DNA from 2 places in the Xanthomonas sp. NCPPB 901 genome. Region 1 is predicted to be linked to the other one. Evidence: riboswitches for the same ligand, from Rfam matches in the RefSeq annotation. Region 1 holds a riboswitch; the other holds the start of a gene.
What was found. A riboswitch is a leader RNA that binds a small molecule or an ion and turns the genes downstream of it on or off. The one in region 1 is predicted to bind glycine.

Region 1 (5,262 bases):
ATCGGCTACCACGAGCAGACCTACCGCACCGACGACGACAAGAACCTGCGCGATCAGAAGATCCGCAGCAAGCTGCGCGGCAGCGTGCACTGGGAGAACGGCGGCCCGCTGGACCTGACCGTGTACGCCAAGCGCTTCGGCTCCACCCAGGCGGTGAACTGGGGCACCTGCACCCGTTTCGACGACGGCTACCAGCCCAGTCCCTCCGACGCCTGCCGCGTCACCGACAGCGGCAACCGCCACTTCGGCCAGAGCACCACCCGCTACTTCGGCCGCGTCGGCCCGGCGCTGTACTGGAACCTCACCGCCGGCTACCGCATCGCCCCGAAGATGAAGGTCAACCTGTACATCAACAACGTGCTCAACACCGTCGGCTACGACAACAAGGAGCGCTACTACGGCTACCAGTTCTACAACACCACCCTGTACGACGCGATCGGGCGCGAGGTGGCGGCGGAGTACGTGCTGGATTTCTGAGGGGCGGGGAATCGGGAGTCGGGACTGGGGAATCGAAAGCGGAGCGGTGGCGCTGCTTTTTCCGATTCCCCATTCCCGATTCCCCATTCCCGGCTCCACAAGTTGCCAATGCAACTGTGGCGCCGCCGCAAACCCTGTGTTATCACTACGTCCCATGAACGCTTCCTGCCGCAGCTTTTACTTTTGGTACTACGGTTTTCCGATGCCGCTGGCGGAGGAAGGATCGCGTTCACCCTGAAGGACACTTCAGCCGCAATCCCGAAAGCCGCCAGCGAACCTGGCGGCTTTTTTCATGCCGCCGGCCCTGGCCCCACCCAAGCCCCCACGAGAGACACCCATGGCCCCGCATACCGACGATCTGCGCATCCGCAAGATCGAACCGCTGACCCCGCCCTCCCAGTTGCTGGCGCTGCTGCCCTGCGACGAGGAGGCCTCGCAGACCGTCGCCGCCTCGCGCGCGGCGCTGCACGAGATCCTGCACGGCCGCGACGACCGCCTGGCGGTGGTGATCGGCCCTTGCTCGATCCACGACCCGGTCGCGGCGATGGAGTACGCGCAGCGCCTGCGCCCGCTGCGCGAGACCTACGGCGATGCGCTGGAGATCGTGATGCGGGTGTACTTCGAGAAGCCGCGCACCACGGTCGGCTGGAAGGGCCTGATCAACGACCCCAACCTCGACGGCAGCTTCGACATCAACAAGGGCCTGCGCCTGGCGCGCGGCCTGCTGCGCGACATCAACCGCCTGGGCCTGCCCGCGGGCGTGGAATTCCTCGACATCATCTCGCCGCAGTACATCGCCGACCTGGTGGCCTGGGGCGCGATCGGCGCACGCACCACCGAGAGCCAGGTGCACCGCGAGCTGGCATCGGGCCTGTCGTGCCCGGTGGGCTTCAAGAACGGCACCAGCGGCGACGTCAAGATCGCGGTCGACGCGGTCGGCGCGGCCTCGCATCCGCACCATTTCCTGGCGGTGACCAAGGACGGGCAGACCGCGGTCGCGGCCACCGCCGGCAATCCCGACTGCCACGTGATCCTGCGCGGCGGCACCCAGCCCAACTACGACGCCGACAGCGTGGCCGCGGCGGCGCAGGTGCTGCAGAAGGCCGGCCTGCCGGCGCGGCTGATGGTCGACGCCAGCCACGCCAACAGCGGCAAGAACCCGGACAACCAGCCCAAGGTGATCGAGGACATCGCCCGTCAGCTCGAGGCCGGGCAGACCCGCATCGTCGGCGCGATGGTCGAGAGCCACCTGCGCGGCGGCCGCCAGGACCTGGTCGCCGGCCAGCCGCTGGTCTACGGCCAGAGCATCACCGACGGCTGCATCGACTGGGACAGCTCGGTGCAGGTGCTGGAGCGGCTGGCGCAGGCGGTGCGGGTGCGGCGTGCGCGCTGCCTGAGCGACGCGGCGTGAGGTCGGCGCGCGCCCGGGCCGCGGGTCCGGGCGCGCACCCCGCACTGCCGCGGCGCGCGCTCAGTGCGCTTCGTCGCTGTACACGAACTTGGGCATTTCCCATTTGCAGTGGATCGCCAGCAGGCGCAACAGGAAACCGCCGCCCAGGCACCACAGCGTGGCGGCGTTGAGCGATACGCCCACGCGCAGCAGTCCCAGCCAGGCCGCGCCGGTGAACAGGGTGATCAGCGCATAGAGTTCCTTCTGGAAGATCAGCGGCACTTCGTTGCACAGCACATCGCGCAGCACGCCGCCGAAGGCGCCGGTCAACATGCCCGCGATCACCACGATCGGCGCGGAGTGCCCGGCATCGCGCGCCACCGCGCAGCCGATCAGGGTGAACGCGATCAGGCCCAGCCCGTCCAGCACCAGGAAGGTCCGGCGGAAGTGATGCATCCAGCGCGCGACCCAGGTCGCGATCAGCGCCGCGCAGATGGTGAAGCCCAGGTACTCCGGATGCTTCACCCAGCCCAGCGGGTAGTGTCCCAGGACGATATCGCGCAGCGATCCGCCACCGAGCGCGGTGACGCAGGCGATGATGGCCACGCCGAACAGGTCCATGCGCCGGCGCCCGGCGGACAAGGCGCCGGTCATGGCTTCGGCGGAAATGGCGACGAGGTAGATCAGAGAGAGCAGCATGGGGAGGCTCCGGACACGGCAGGCGGGGACGGAAACGCGCCGCGCACGCGGGCGCGAGCACGCGGGCGTGGGGATTTCCGTTGCCGCTCCCGCTGTCCTTTTGCCTGAGAGTTCGGTGGCCGGGCCACGTGCCCCTTCGGCGGGTCATTGAAGACCTCTCTCCAGATCGGCGTACCGGATACATGGTTGGCGGCGTGTCGTGCCACCGGCCTGAGCGATTATGGGAGCCTGCGCCTTCGGCGGGCGCCGGCATCGGCGCCTCTCTCCTGCATCCGGTGCCGATTCTAGCAGCCGGCGCCGCCGCTCCGCTGGAGACTCCCGTTGCGCGCGCTGCATCGGCGCGCCGGTCCGGGCGATGGCGCTGCGACTTGGCCAGCGTACCCGCGGCGGTTGCAACAACGCTGCAGGCGGCGAGGCACACGGCGGAGACTGCGCCGCGCCAGCCAGCGGCCGCCGGCCATGACGCCGCGCCTGGCGGCCGAACACGCAAAAAAAACCGGCCGCGCCGCCGAATACGAAGGGAGAGAGCTTCGGTGTCGACGGCTGCGAGCCGGCGATGTCGTTATCCGCCTGCACGGTGGCCCTGGTATGCCGGTGTGTGGCAACGGCTGGCAAGGTGTTCGCAGCGCGTTAAGGCCTGTTGTGGCCGGTTCAGCGCGGCGGCGCGGGAGCAGGTTTGCCACCGCCCCGGATGGATGACGGGCGCGGACGCAGCGGCGATCGCCTGCCGAGGTGCGCCAGGTGCAAGCGCCAATACGTTCCGGCCAGCCTGCGATGGTCGCCGCCACTGCAGCCGCACACTGCCGCTGCTGGCGAAGCCGGCCGCCGCGTCGATAATGGGGCCATGGCCACCGACTCGCCCTGGTTCCTGTACCTGCTCGAATGCCGCAACGGCAGCTACTACGCCGGCATCACCCCGGACCTGCAGGCGCGCTTCCAGGCGCACCTGCGCGGCACCGGCGCCAAGTACACCCGCGCCAACCCGCCGCTGCGGCTGCTGGCCAGCCGCGCCTATCCCGATCGTGCCGCCGCCTCGCGTGCCGAGTACGCGCTCAAGCAATTGCCGCGTGGCCGCAAACTGGCGTTCCTGGGCGCGCCGGAATCCGTCCCCGCGGCCGACAGCCTGCAAGCGACAAGCCATGTAGGAGCGGCTTCGGCCGCGAGAGGCGTTACCAGTAAAGCCCGTCGCGGCTGAAGCCGCTCCCACAACGGCCAACGGCACCGGACATGTGCGCAGATGCCGAACGGCAGGAAGCCTGCATTGTGGGAGGGACTTCAGTCCAGACGCGATGTCCTGCAGTTGCTTGGCGAGCCTCCAGCAGAACCAGCGCCAGCAGGGGTAGGAGCGCTTTCAAGCGCGACTCCGGGGGCAGACGCGTCGCGGCTGAAGCCGCTCCCACAACGGTGCCTGACATTCGCGCGGATGTCGGATGAAGCGGCTTCACTGTGGGAGGGACTTCAGTCCCGACGCGATGTCCTGCAGTTGCTCGGTGAGCCTCGAGCAGAACCGTCGCCAGCAGGGGTAGGCGCGCTTTCAAGCGCGACCCCGGGGCAGAGGCGTCGCGGCTGAAGCCGCTCCCACAATGGCGCCCGACATTCGCGCGGATGTCGGATGAAGCGGCTTCATTGTGGGAGGGACTTCAGTCCCAACGCGATGCGTTCGAACGACCCGACAACCTACAACCGCCCCACCAAGCATCCGGCTGTGTGCTGTTCGCTGTCCGCACGCCCCAAGCACGAGCCGCCTCCGCGGCGAGGTCAATGCCACCCCGGACGTGGTCGAGCGCGCGCAGGCCGGCGACGTCGGTCTGGCCGTGCTCCTTGAGCAGCGGGTGGTGCAGGCAATCCGGCCGCTCTCTCAGTGCCGCGATCCACCGCCGGGCATCAACCGCCCGCGTGCATCGTGCCGGTGTCCAACCAGCGCTGGTGCCAGGACAGTGCCTCTGTCAGCAGGTGCGGGGTGTGCTTGCCGTAGCTGGCATGCAGGGCGCGGTCGAAATAGTCCTGCAGCTGCGCGCGGTAGCTCGGATCCACGCAGTGCGCCAGCAGCTGCTGCGCGCGCTGCCGCGGCGGCAGGCCGCGCAGGTCGGCCAGGCCGTGCTCTGTGACGATGATGGAGACGTCGTGCTCGGTGTGGTCGACGTGGCTGACCATCGGCACGATCGAGGAGATGCTGCCGTTCTTGGCGGTGCTGGGGCTGAGGAAGATCGACAGGAAGCCGTTGCGGGCGAAGTCGCCGGAGCCGCCGATGCCGTTCATGATGCGGCTGCCCATCACGTGGGTGGAATTGACGTTGCCGTACAGGTCGGCCTCGATCATGCCGTTCATGCCGATGCAGCCCAGCCGCCGCACCAGTTCCGGATGGTTGGAGATCTCCTGCGTGCGCAGAATGATGCGCTGCCGGTAGAAGTCGATGTTGCGCTTGAATTCCTCGTTGGCCTCCGGGCTCAGCGCGAAGCCGGTGCACGAGGCGACCCTGAGCACGCCGCTGCGCAGCAGGTCGAGCATGCCGTCCTGGATCACCTCGGTGAACGCGCTGAGGTCGCGGAAGCCGCTGCTGGCCAGCCCGGCCAGCACCGCGTTGGGGATGTTGCCCACGCCCGACTGCAGCGGCAGCAGGTTGGGCGGCAGCCGGCCTTTGCCGACCTCGTGCTGGAAGAACGCGATCAGGTGTTCGGCGATGCGCTGGCTGGTGG
Region 2 (5,262 bases), 860 kb from region 1:
CGTACTCGCCCTGCGCGCCGGAGTTGGGCTGCAGGCTGACCGCGTCGTAGCCGGTGCACTCCACCAGCATCGCTTCCAGTTCGTCGATCAGCTGCTTGTAGCCCACGCTCTGCTCGGCCGGGGCCAGCGGATGGATCGCGCCGAACTGCGGCCAGGTCACCGGGATCATCTCGGCGGTGGCGTTGAGCTTCATGGTGCAGCTGCCCAGCGGGATCATGGTGCGATCCATCGCCAGGTCCTTGTCGGCCAGCGCGCGCATGTAGCGCAGCAGCTCGTGCTCGCTGTGGTGGGTGTTGAACACCGGGTGCTGCAGGAACGCGCTGTGCCGCAGCAGCTGCGGCGGCAGCGCGTCGGCGGTGGCGGCGTCGAGCGCGTCGATGTCGGCCTGGGCGCCGAACAGCTGCGCCAGCGCGACCACGTCGGCGCGGGTGGCGGTTTCGTCCAGGCTGATGCCCAGCGCGGTGCTGTCGATCGCGCGCAGGTTGATGCCGGCCGCACGCGCCTTGGCGTGGATGGCCGCGGCGTCCACGCCGGTGACGTGCAGGGTGTCGAAGAAGCGTTCGCCGACGGCGACGCCGGCGCCGCGCAGCGCCGCGGCCAGGATCGCGGCCAGGCGGTGGGTGCGGCGGGCGATGCGGACCAGGCCCTCGGGGCCGTGGTACACCGCGTACATCGAGGCCATCACCGCCAGCAGCACCTGCGCGGTGCAGATGTTGGAGGTGGCCTTCTCGCGGCGGATGTGCTGCTCGCGGGTCTGCAGGGTGAGGCGGTAGGCGGGGTTGCCGGCAGCGTCGATCGACACGCCGATCAGGCGGCCCGGCATCGAGCGCTTGTAGGCGTCGCGGCAGGCCATGAACGCGGCGTGCGGGCCGCCGAAGCCGAACGGCACGCCGAAGCGCTGCGAGTTGCCGACCACGATGTCCGCGCCCCATTCGCCGGGCGCGGCGATCAGGGTCAGCGCGAGCAGGTCGGTGGCCACCGCGACCAGGCCGCCTTGCGCATGTACCGCGTCGGCCAGCGCCTTGTGATCGCCGATGTGGCCGAAGCTGTCCGGATACTGCAGCAGCACGCCGAAGCACTCGGCCTGCAGCGCTTCTTCCGGCGTGCCCACGCGCAGCACGATGCCCAGCGGCTCGGCGCGGGTGCGCAGCAGTTCCAGGGTCTGCGGGTGCACCGCGTCGTGCACGAAGAACGTGTCGGACTTGGACTTGGCCGAGCGCTTGGCCAGGGTCATCGCCTCGGCCGCGGCAGTGGCTTCGTCCAGCAGCGAGGCGTTGGCGATCTCCATGCCGGTGAGGTCGGCGCACATGGTCTGGAAGTTGATCAGCGCCTCCATGCGGCCCTGCGAGATCTCCGCCTGGTATGGCGTATAGGCGGTGTACCAGGCTGGGTTCTCGAGGATGTTGCGCAGGATCACCTTGGGCGTGTGGGTGCCGTAGTAACCCTGGCCGATGAAGCTGCGGAACACGGTGTTCCTGTCGGCGATGGCACGGATCTTGGCCAGCGCCTCCTCCTCGGTGATGGCGTCGGGCAGCGCCAGCGCGGCCGGCGACTTGATGTTGCCGGGCACGATGGCGTCGGTCATCGCCTCCAGCGAGTCGTGGCCGACGGTGCGCAGCATGTGCGCGATCTCGGCGTCGTTCGGGCCGATGTGGCGCTCGATGAAGGCCGAGTGGTGTTCGAGGTCGCGCAGCGAAGAGGTGTGAGACATGGCAGTCGTCCGGCTGAGGAAGGCACGAGGAGGCGGGGACATGCGCAATGCCGTCGTCGGACCGCGGCGGCGGGCACGATCGACGGGAAGCGCATGTCCTCCCAATGCCCCTCTGTCCTTTTGCCTGAGAGTTTGGAAGCGGCGGCTGACGCCGCGCTTCGTGCCCCTTCGGCGCCGGGTTTGACCGGTCTCTCCAGAGTCTTGGTGCGGGTGGTATCGGGCCTGAGCGATTACGGGCGTTTGCGCCTTCGGCAGCGGGTCGCCCCGCTTCTCCCACCTTGCTGCATGGCGATTATAGCGTGGCCGGGGGCGCGCACGGCGGAGCCCCGGCACCGACGCCAGGCTGAATGGGCAGCTGCGGCGGATGTGCCCAGGCGGCTGCAGCGCGTATCATGGCCGCACTCCCTTCCTTTCGCGCCTGTCCATGCCGGACGGCCTCGTCGCGTGTGCGTCCGTCCTGCGGCCGCCGCGGCCGGTTTTTCAGGACGATGTCCCCATGACGCTCCCATCCGTGTCCACACGCCGCATGGCCCTGCTGCTTGCCGGGCTGGCGATGTTCGGCCCGTTCTCCATCGACACCATCTTCCCGGCGTTCCCGCAGCTGGCGCAGCGCCTGCACGCCGATCCGGTGGCGATCCAGCAGACGGTGAGCGTGTACCTGCTGGCCTATGCGCTGATGGGCCTGGCGCATGGGCCGCTGTCCGACGCGCTGGGGCGGCGGCGGGTGATCGTCGCCGGGCTGATCGTGTTCATCCTGGCCTCGGCCGGCTGCGCGCTGTCGCGCGACCTGCCGACCCTGCTGGCGTTCCGCGCGCTGCAGGGCGTCTCGGCCGGCGTCGGCATGATCGTCGGCCGCGCGGTGATCCGCGACCTGTTCCACGGCGACGATGCGCAGCGGCTGATGAGCCAGGTCTCGATGCTGTTCGGCATCGCCCCGGCGATCGCGCCGATCATCGGCGGCTGGATCCTCGGCAGCGGCCGCGGCTGGCCGATGATCTTCTGGTTCCTGGTCGGCTTTTCCTCGCTGCTGCTGGTGGCGACCCTGCGCTGGATGCCGGAGACGCATCCGCCGCAGGCGCGCACGCCGCTGGCGCCGCGCAGGCTGCTGCGCGACTACGTCGGCATCGCGCTCAATCCGCGCTTCCAGCGCCTGGCCGCGGCCGGTGCGTTCAATTTCGGCGGGGTGTTCCTGTACATCGCCTCGGCGCCGGTGTTCATGATCGACCTGCTGGGCAAGACCGAGCGCGACTTCGCCTGGCTGTTCCTGCCCACCATCGGCGGCATGACCCTGGGCGCGTTCCTGTCCGGGCGCATGGCCGGGCGGCTCGGGCCGATGCGGCAGGTGCGCATCGGCTTCGTCTGCTGCGGCCTGTCGATGGTCGGCAACATCGCCTACACCGCGCTGGCCCCGGCCATCGCGTTGCCGTGGGCGGTGCTGCCGATCTTCTTCGCCGGCCTGGGCACGGCGCTGATCTTCCCGATCCTGGCGCTGGCGGTGCTGGACATGTATCCGCGCCAGCGCGGGCTGGCCTCGTCGCTGCAGGCCTTCACCCAGTTGATGGTCACCGTGCTGGTGGCCGGGGTGCTGTCGCCGCTGCTCAGCGGCCATGCCCTGCACCTGGCGCTGGGCTCGGGCGGGTTCTTCCTGCTCGGCTGGGGGTTCTGGCGCTGGGAACGGCGCAGCGGCAAGCGCTTGCCGCGGCCGGATGCGCAGGTGCCGCGGCTGGAACCGGCCGACCCGCTGTGAGCCGCGCCGCGGTTGGGCTATCGTCGTCGGGTCATCGTTGAGGAAACCGCATGTCCATCCAGTCCAAGCCGCGCCGCGACCTGCGCAAGAAGCTGGCCGAGCGCCTGCGTCACCGCGCCGAGGGCGTCGCACCGGCCGCGCCCATCGAACCGCATGCGGAACTGCGCGACCAGCAGCGCACGCTGCTGGCCGGCATCGTGCGCCGCGACGGCGAGTGGGTGCTGGGCATGGACGGACGTATCGCCGGGCAGAGCGAGAGCGCCGCGCAGGTGCTGTCGCTGATCATGCAGGCGGCAGAGCTGCACGAGCGCGCCGGTACGCCGGTGCGGCTGATGTACTCGGACGCGTTGAAGGATGCCGCGCAGGCCGACGCGCAGGCGCAGGGCCTGAGCTTCGAGGAGTTCAAGACACGCCACGCCCAGGCCATGCGCCGCGACGACGGCGGCGCGGCGGCCCCGGCCTGAGACCATGGGCCAGAGCGCCGGCCAGGCTGCGCAGGAGGCGGTGTCGCTGGCACGGGTGCGGCGCCGCGACGGCGTCGCGCTGATCCAGGCGCACCGCGCCAGCGTCGCCCTGCATCATCCCTGGAGCTATCCGTTCACCGACGTGCCCGGGTTCGAGGCGTGGTACAAGCAGACCCTGGACGGCAGCAACATCGCGCTGCTGGCACGCGAACGCAGCAGCGGCGCGCTGGCCGGCCTGTTCACCTTCAGCCAGGTGGTCGGCGGCTGCTTCCAGAGCGCCTACCTGGGCTACCACGCCATGGCCGGCTGCGAAGGCCGCGGGCTGATGACGCATGCGCTGCGCCTGTGCGTGGGCTACGCCTTCGCCGAGCTGGGCCTGCACCGGGTGGAAGCCAACATCCAGCCGGACAACACCCGCTCGCTGGCCCTGGCGCAGCGTGCCGGCTTTCGCCGTGAAGGCTACTCGCCGCGCTACCTGCGCATCGGCGGGGTATGGCGCGACCACGAGCGCTGGGCGCGGCTGGCGGACGACTGATCCGGTAGTGGGGCGCGTGGCTGCTTAGCGCTGGCGCGGTGGCGTCGTCGGCGCTGGCGTGGGCGCGGATGCAGCGGGGGTGGCCTGCGCCGACGCCTGCGCCGCGGGATCCCACCCGCACATCCGCCCCTGGTTCTGCTGCTTGAGCCACTCCTGCATCGGCGCGAAGTACTCCAGCAATGGGCCGGCGTCGATGCGCTCGCTGCCGGTCAGCTCCTTGAGCGTGGCCTGCCACGGCTGGCTGGCGCCGCGCTGCAGCATCGACCAGAACTTCTGCCCGGCTTCCTTGTTGCCGTAGAAGGTGCACTCGTACAGCGGCCCCTTGTAGCCGGCGGCGTCGCACAGGCTCTTGTAGAACTGGAACTGCAGGATGTGCGAGAGGAAGTAACGGGTGTAGGGGGTGTTGGCCGGCACGTGGTACTTGGCGCCGGGGTCGAAGAACGCCTCGCCGCGCGGCGTCGCCGGCGCCACGCCCTGGTACTTGGCCTTCAGTTCCCACCAGGCCTGGTTGTAGCGGTCCGGGGCGATCGAGCCGTCGAACACGCCCCAGCGCCAGCGGTCGATCATCAGCCCGAACGGCAGGAACGCGACCTTGCTCAGGGCCATGCGCATCTGCGCGTTGATCAACGCCTCGCGTCCGACCTGCGGTGCGTCGACCAGGCCGATCGAATGCAGGTACTGCGGGGTCATCGCCAGCACCACGGTGTCGCCGATGGCTTCGTGGAAGCCGTCGTTGGCACCGGCCTGGAACAGCGGCGGCAACGGGTTGTAGGCGAGGTCGTAATAGAGGTGGCCGAGCTCGTGG

Region 2: another riboswitch for glycine. It lies ahead of gcvP (aminomethyl-transferring glycine dehydrogenase); the one in region 1 lies ahead of AC1PME_RS19255 (trimeric intracellular cation channel family protein).

What each region holds. Positions count from the first base shown of each region.
Region 1 covers NZ_CM161511.1:4,529,136-4,534,397, reverse strand. The annotation lists gene AC1PME_RS19265 (TonB-dependent receptor plug domain-containing protein) at 1-477, shown strand, start outside; gene AC1PME_RS19260 (3-deoxy-7-phosphoheptulonate synthase) at 815-1,888, shown strand; gene AC1PME_RS19255 (trimeric intracellular cation channel family protein) at 1,949-2,566, opposite strand; glycine riboswitch at 2,651-2,741, opposite strand; glycine riboswitch at 2,754-2,845, opposite strand; gene AC1PME_RS19250 (GIY-YIG nuclease family protein) at 3,411-3,761, shown strand; gene AC1PME_RS19245 (acetyl-CoA hydrolase/transferase family protein) at 4,451-5,262, opposite strand, start outside.
Region 2 covers NZ_CM161511.1:3,671,517-3,676,778, reverse strand. The annotation lists gene gcvP (aminomethyl-transferring glycine dehydrogenase) at 1-1,711, opposite strand, end outside; glycine riboswitch at 1,814-1,918, opposite strand; gene AC1PME_RS15430 (multidrug effflux MFS transporter) at 2,208-3,458, shown strand; gene AC1PME_RS15425 (hypothetical protein) at 3,509-3,922, shown strand; gene AC1PME_RS15420 (GNAT family N-acetyltransferase) at 3,927-4,457, shown strand; gene AC1PME_RS15415 (M2 family metallopeptidase) at 4,482-5,262, opposite strand, start outside.